Regions from separate parts of the Rhizobium leguminosarum genome, predicted to be linked through region 3. Evidence: riboswitches for the same ligand, from Rfam matches in the RefSeq annotation. Region 3 holds a riboswitch; each other region holds the start of a gene.
What was found. Region 3 has a riboswitch for thiamine pyrophosphate ahead of thiM (hydroxyethylthiazole kinase). Riboswitches for the same ligand answer to the same signal wherever they lie in the genome.
Positions count from the first base shown of each region.

Region 1 (2,197 bases), on a different replicon from region 3:
GATGCTCGAGATCAGCCCCTTGGTCTCGTAAAAATGCAGCGCCGAGACGGCGAGGCCGCTGCGCTCCGCCACTTCGCCGACCGTCAGGAGCTTGCCGAGCGGCGCTGCCGGGATTGTATCCATCGCCTCTTGACCTCAAGATTAGTTGAGGTTTTATAACCCTTGCTCCTGCAATCGTAAAGTCCAATCGCAATAAGGAGCGACGCATGCAAACACCCACCAGGCTGGCTGTCATCTATGGAAGTACGAGAGAGGGCCGCATCTGCGACCGGGTGGTCAAATGGCTGACGCAGGAACTCGTCCGCTTCCCGCAATTTGATATCGATATCATCGATCCATTGGATTTCGCGCTGCCGGCCAACCGTGACATGGCGCACCCCGAAATCGCCAGGCTCGCCAGCCGGCTTGGCATGGCCGACGCCTTCATCACCGTCACGCCGGAATACAATCACAGCTTCACCGCCTCGTTGAAGTCGATCATCGATTTCTTCTTCGAGCCCTGGCAGGGCAAGCCGGTCGCCTTTGTTTCCTATGGCGGCATATCCGGCGGCCTGCGCGCCGTCGAACAGCTGCGGCTGGTCTTTGCCGAACTCCACGCCGTCACCATCCGCGATTCGGTGAGCTTTGCCGCACCTTGGAACCGCTTCGATCCAGACGGACGACTCGATAATCCCGCCGATACAATGCGGTTGCTCGATCGGATGATGGCGAGGCGGAATGGTGGACGCAGGCGCTCGTCACCGCCCGCAGCAATCGTCCCTATGCCGAAATAGAGCGCTGCGCGTCTTTTCAGATGCGCTAAGGACGCTCTATCGCTTTGAATCTGCGCATAGTCCTTTCCGAAAATCGATTCCGATTTTCGGGGTTATGCGCTAGCCGCCTGAGCCAGATGGCTCCGGTTCCGTTCCCGGCAGGTACGGAACCATTGGGCACACCCGGGCAAATCCTCCGCCCGGGTGTTTTCCATCACGTTCTGCTCATTCCGACCGCACGGACGGGTTCGCAATTTTGCGGTTGCGGGGAGAAAACCCCGGTGATAGTTTCCGCGCAAATAACAGGGGAGCTCCGTATTGCCGGGGCTGAGATGTGAGGCGCAAGCCTCTGGACCCTTCAAAGCTGATCTGGGTAATGCCAGCGGAGCGAGGTTCAGATGTTCTCAGGCGCACAAGTGTCACTCTATCCGATGTCCGACAATTTCGTCGGCATCATTCTCGATGTCGTCAAGGCGCTGGATCCCTATCGCGACCGGCTGCGTATCGAGACCGATGACATCTCCACACTGCTGGTCGGCCCGCCTGACATTCTCTTCGCCGCCATGCATGATCTTTTCGTCGCCGCAGCAAAGACCGGCGAGCATTGCGTGCTGTCCGCTGCCGTTTCACGCGGCTGCCCCGGCGAGCCCGACGACGCCATCTGCGGCATCAACCCCTCCCTCGGCCAGGCGGAGCCGCTTGCCGAGCGCATAACAGCCGCACTTGCCGCCGTTGACATCACCACCGAGACCGGACAGCCGACCGCCGCGCAATTCTCGCTCTACGTCATGGGAACCGGTACCCATATGGACGAGATCTACGGCTGCATCGACTTCCTGAAGCGCTCCGGCACCTTCGACCGCGCCAAGAATTTCTGCAGCAGGCTCTCTGGCGACGCCGGTGCCGTCTTTGCTACCATTCGTGAGGCCTTCCTTCGCTTCGGCGACCCCGAGGGACATGTGACCCTCGACATCACGGTGTCCGCCAATACAGCGCCGCGCGTCTTTTCAGACGCGCAAAGGACGCTGTAACACTTTAAATTGCTGCATAATTTATCCTTAAATCGATTCCGATTTAAGGGATTATGCAGTGCCCGACGAAAGCTTGAAATCGAACGCTGATGATACCGTCAAACCCATCGGAATCGCGCCTTGCCGCGCTCCGCACCGCTCTCTACCGGGGCATACCCGCCTTGCTCGCCGGCTGCGCCTTTTTGGCGGCATGGGAGCTCTATGTCGATCTCTCCGGCATCAAACCGTCCATCCTGCCGGCGCCTTCGCGCATCGTCATCCAGGGCTGGCTGAACCGCGAGGGACTGATTGCCAATACCTGGCCCACGCTCGGCGCGACACTCGGAGGTTTCGCCCTGTCGCTGGCCTTCGCCTTTGCCGCCTCGATCCTCATGGATTTCGTGCCCTTCATGCGCCGGGCATTGCTGCCGATCT
Region 1 is NZ_CP016286.1:3,715,500-3,717,696, forward strand. Features, by position in the region: gene soxR (redox-sensitive transcriptional activator SoxR) at 1-123, opposite strand, end outside; partial or broken gene BA011_RS18200 (NADPH-dependent FMN reductase) at 207-802, shown strand; TPP riboswitch at 1,047-1,160, shown strand; gene BA011_RS18205 (YkoF family thiamine/hydroxymethylpyrimidine-binding protein) at 1,151-1,783, shown strand; gene BA011_RS18210 (ABC transporter permease) at 1,873-2,197, shown strand, end outside.
Region 1: linked by a shared signal. The riboswitch ahead of BA011_RS18205 (YkoF family thiamine/hydroxymethylpyrimidine-binding protein) and the one ahead of thiM (hydroxyethylthiazole kinase) in region 3 are both predicted to bind thiamine pyrophosphate.

Region 2 (2,197 bases), on a different replicon from region 3:
AACTTGCGGCTTCGAATACCCTCAGAGCAGCCGGTAGTTTGTTGACGCCAGGAGAGCGAATATCAGAAGTAATCACAATGACGGTGTTCGTCGCAGCGTCCCAAGATTTTCGGGATCACTCTCGAGTGGCTGACTTCGCATCGGACCTCATCATGCTGAAACTTGGGGGAGAGGCTGTGGGAGCGAGGGCAGCAGTGGGTGTTAGCTGTTACCTAGTGGGTCAATAGTTGAAATTCAGTTGACTGCCGTAGTGCGGCAAAGCTGAACCGACCGATTTGTTTACTGCAGTTCCATAAATAAGGGTTACGCAGCACCGACGACATTATGGGTGCGGTTCGCATGAGCGGCCGCATTCTCAGTTCCTGCAATGGCATCGAGAGAACTGCTTCAAGCACTGAAAGCGACGACTGCGGCAAGTTGATCGGATTCATCCTTATCGGTCCAGCCGGTTGATGTCCTGGCGGAGCATGGCTGCGAATTTCTTCAGCCCATTTTGGTGAAGCGCGTTTATGAACCAACCGTCGGCGTTGTCTTGCGCAGATTAAGCCGCGCAAGTCTGGCACTCGAAAGAAGCGCCTCGGGAAACGCAATATGAAGGTCAGCCAGGAAATCATCTGGCTTCTTGCTCGTTATGCCGTAAGGACGCGCGTCTCGTCTCGGGAAATCCTTGGAGTGGCGACAAACAAGTTGCAAACGGTCGGGATATGGGTCCCGGTACCCTAAGGACTTGACGGAGCGCCATTGCTCACAATAGCTTAGCCCTATTCACCAGGGGGGTCCCGCCAAGGGGCTGAGATACTGCTGGTCGGATCGGCTTCGGCCGGCCGAGGCGCAGTGACCCGTTGAACCTGATCCAGTTCATACTGGCGTAGGGACGGTGCGAGCGCTGCGGCGGCGAGGGCGGGACTCCGTTCTTCGGATTCCGACGTGTTCTTCCATCATTCCAACTCTGGAACTGGGTCTCCAAACGTCAAACCTTGGAGCCTCGAACCATGAATATCGCAACCACCAAGCTCACCCCGGTCGTCACTACCGGCCCGCTTCCCGCCTCCACGAAAGTCCTGAAAGCTGGAACGATCCACCCGGACATCCGCGTGCCGATCCGTCAGATCGCATTGCATCCGACCTCCGGCGAACCGCCGGTCACCGTCTACGATTCCTCCGGTCCCTATACGGTAGAAGGCGCCGCGATCAGTATCGATGCCGGCCTGCCGCGCCTGCGCGAAAGCTGGATTGTCGCCCGCAGCGATGTCGAGGCCTATGAGGGCCGCATCGTCAGGCCGGAGGACAACGGCTTCGTGTCCGGCAGCCACCTGACGCCGGAATTCCCGATCCGCAACCAACCTTTCAAGGCAAAGGCGGGCAGGGCCGTCACCCAGCTCGCCTATGCGCGGGCCGGCATCATCACGCCGGAGATGGAATTCGTCGCCATCCGCGAGAACCTCGGCCGGCAGGCGGCCAGGGAACCGCTCGTTCGCGACGGCGAAAGTTTTGGCGCCCAAGTGCCGGATTTCGTGACGCCGGATTTCGTTCGCCGCGAAGTCGCGGAAGGTCGGGCAATCATTCCCGCCAACATCAACCACCCCGAATCCGAACCGATGATCATCGGCCGGAATTTCCTGGTGAAGATCAATGCCAATATCGGCAATTCGGCCGTCACTTCGTCGATGGCGGAGGAGGTCGAGAAGATGGTCTGGGCGATCCGCTGGGGCGCCGATACGGTCATGGACCTGTCGACCGGCCGCAACATTCACAATATCCGCGACTGGATCATCCGCAATTCGCCCGTGCCGATCGGCACCGTGCCGCTCTACCAGGCGCTCGAAAAGGTGAACGGCATTGCCGAGGACCTGACCTGGGAGGTCTATCGCGACACGCTGATCGAGCAGGCCGAGCAGGGTGTCGACTACTTCACCATCCATGCCGGCGTGCGGCTCGCCTATATCCCGCTCACCGTCAACCGCGTCACCGGCATCGTTTCCCGCGGCGGCTCGATCATGGCCAAGTGGTGTCTGCACCACCACAAGGAGAGTTTTCTCTACGAGCACTTTGAGGAAATTTGCGACATCGCCCAGGCCTATGACGTGTCGTTCTCGCTCGGCGACGGTCTTCGCCCCGGTTCGATCGCCGACGCCAACGATGCGGCTCAGTTCGCGGAACTGGAGACCCTCGGGGAGCTGACGAAGATCGCCTGGGC
Region 2 is NZ_CP016287.1:886,412-888,608, reverse strand. Features, by position in the region: TPP riboswitch at 761-893, shown strand; gene thiC (phosphomethylpyrimidine synthase ThiC) at 993-2,197, shown strand, end outside.
Region 2: linked by a shared signal. The riboswitch ahead of thiC (phosphomethylpyrimidine synthase ThiC) and the one ahead of thiM (hydroxyethylthiazole kinase) in region 3 are both predicted to bind thiamine pyrophosphate.

Region 3 (2,197 bases):
CGCATGGCCGTCGGCAAGGCGATCGGCGAACCGATGGTCATCCACAGTATCGGCAACCACAGCGAACGGCAGGACCGCGTCGCCGAACTGCTGCGCCGGGTCGGCCTGACGCCTGATGCGGCGACGCGCTATCCACACGAGTTTTCAGGCGGCCAGCGCCAACGCATCTGCATCGCCCGGGCGCTGGCGCTTGAGCCAAAGCTGATCGTCGCCGACGAAAGCGTCGCAGCGCTTGACGTCTCCGTCCGCGCCCGGGTGCTCGACCTCCTGCTCGAACTGCAGGAAACCATGGGGCTCGCCTATCTCTTCATCTCCCACGACATGGCGGTGGTCGAGCGCATGTCGCACAACGTCGCCGTCATGCGCGCCGGCCGCATCATCGAAACCGGCACACGGCGGGATATCTTCGAGAACCCACGAGATGACTACACCCGCGCGCTGATCGCAGCGGTTCCGATCCCTGATCCGGAGGTCTATCGCGGCAGGGAAGCGCATGCGTGACTGAAGGTTGAGACTTACTAGAATATCGACGAGGAGCGCCTTGCTGTCGAAGCTCGTGCTGCAACAGCCAATCCGCCTGCATCTCGTCGGCTGACCGCCTTTCGTAAAGAGACGCGGCGGCGTTGGTCGTGGAGTTGTCATTTTCGGGGTGACAGGCGCGCTGTTCTCTGCGAAAAGAAACCCGATGAGAGACAGGGGCGTTCGTCGACAGACGGGCTGAGAAGCACCCTTCGAACCTGAACCGGATAATGCCGGCGGAGGAGTCGCTCGGGGCATCGCCATACGGGCCGCCCCGCGCCTGCCCCGCCTGAAAAGGGGCCACATGCAGACCAGGACCACACCAGGAGCTATGCTGAAGGCGATGCGCGAAAAGCCGCCGCTCGTTCAGTGCATCACCAATTACGTCGCCATGAATATCGCCGCCAATGTTCTGCTCGCCGCCGGCGCCTCGCCCGCCATGGTGCATGCCGCGGAAGAAGCCGGCGAATTCGCCGGGATCGCCAGCGCGCTGACAATCAATATCGGCACGCTGTCGACGCAATGGATCGACGGCATGCAGGCGGCTGCGAAGGCGGCGACATCAGCCGGCAAACCCTGGGTGCTCGATCCGGTCGCCCATTATGCGACGGCCTTCCGCCGCAATGCGGTTGCCGAACTGCTCGCCCTGCGCCCGACCATCATTCGTGGCAACGCGTCCGAGATCATCGCGCTAGCCGGCGGAGAAAGCCGCGGCCAGGGGGTCGACAGCCGCGATCCGGTCGAGCAGGCGGAAGGTTCGGCGCGATGGCTGGCTGAGCGGCAGCAGGCGGTGGTCGCCGTTACCGGTGCCGTGGATTTCGTTACCGACGGCGAGCGGGCCGTGCGCATCGAAGGCGGATCGGCCTTGATGCCTGAGGTCACAGCACTCGGCTGCTCGCTCACCTGCCTGGTCGGCGCCTTTGCCGCGACGGCGCCTGAGGATATCTTCGGCGCGACGGTCGCAGCACTTTCAACCTTCGCCATCGCCGGCGAGGAGGCAGCCCTTGGTGCGGCCGGCCCGGGATCCTTCTCCTGGCGCTTCCTCGATGCGCTGGCCGCGCTCGACGCCGAAACGCTTGACGCCAGGGCAAGGATATCAGCCGCATGAAGACTTTCGATCTTTCGCTCTATCTCGTCCTCGATCCCGATCTCTGCGCCGGGATCGGCATGGTCGAAACCGCGCGCCTTGCCGTTGCCGGCGGCGCGACCATGGTGCAGCTGCGCGACAAACATGCCGGCACCATCAGGATGATCGAGACCGGCCGCGCCTTGAAACAGGCGCTGAATGGGACCGGCGCCCTGCTCATCGTCAACGATGACGTCGAGGGCAATCGCCATCGGCGCCGACGGCCTGCATATCGGCCAGGAGGACATGGATGCGCGCAAAGCGCGGGCGATGGTCGGTGCCGAGATGATCCTTGGCCTGTCGGTCGAGAGCGAGGCGCTTGCTAACGCGGTCGATCCTGATCTCATCGATTACACCGGCGTCGGGCCGGTGTTTGCGACACCGACCAAGGCCGACCACAAGCAGCCGATCGGCTTTGACGGCCTTGCAAGGCTGGTAAAGGCTTCGCCGGTGCCATCGGTCGCGATCGGCGGGCTCAAGGCGGATCATGTCGCCCAAGTGTTCGCCGCCGGCGCCAAGGGGCTTGCCGTCGTTTCCGCCATCTGCGGCACG
Region 3 is NZ_CP016289.1:615,947-618,143, forward strand. Features, by position in the region: partial or broken gene BA011_RS34435 (ABC transporter ATP-binding protein) at 1-501, shown strand, start outside; TPP riboswitch at 685-780, shown strand; gene thiM (hydroxyethylthiazole kinase) at 824-1,627, shown strand; partial or broken gene thiE (thiamine phosphate synthase) at 1,624-2,197, shown strand, end outside.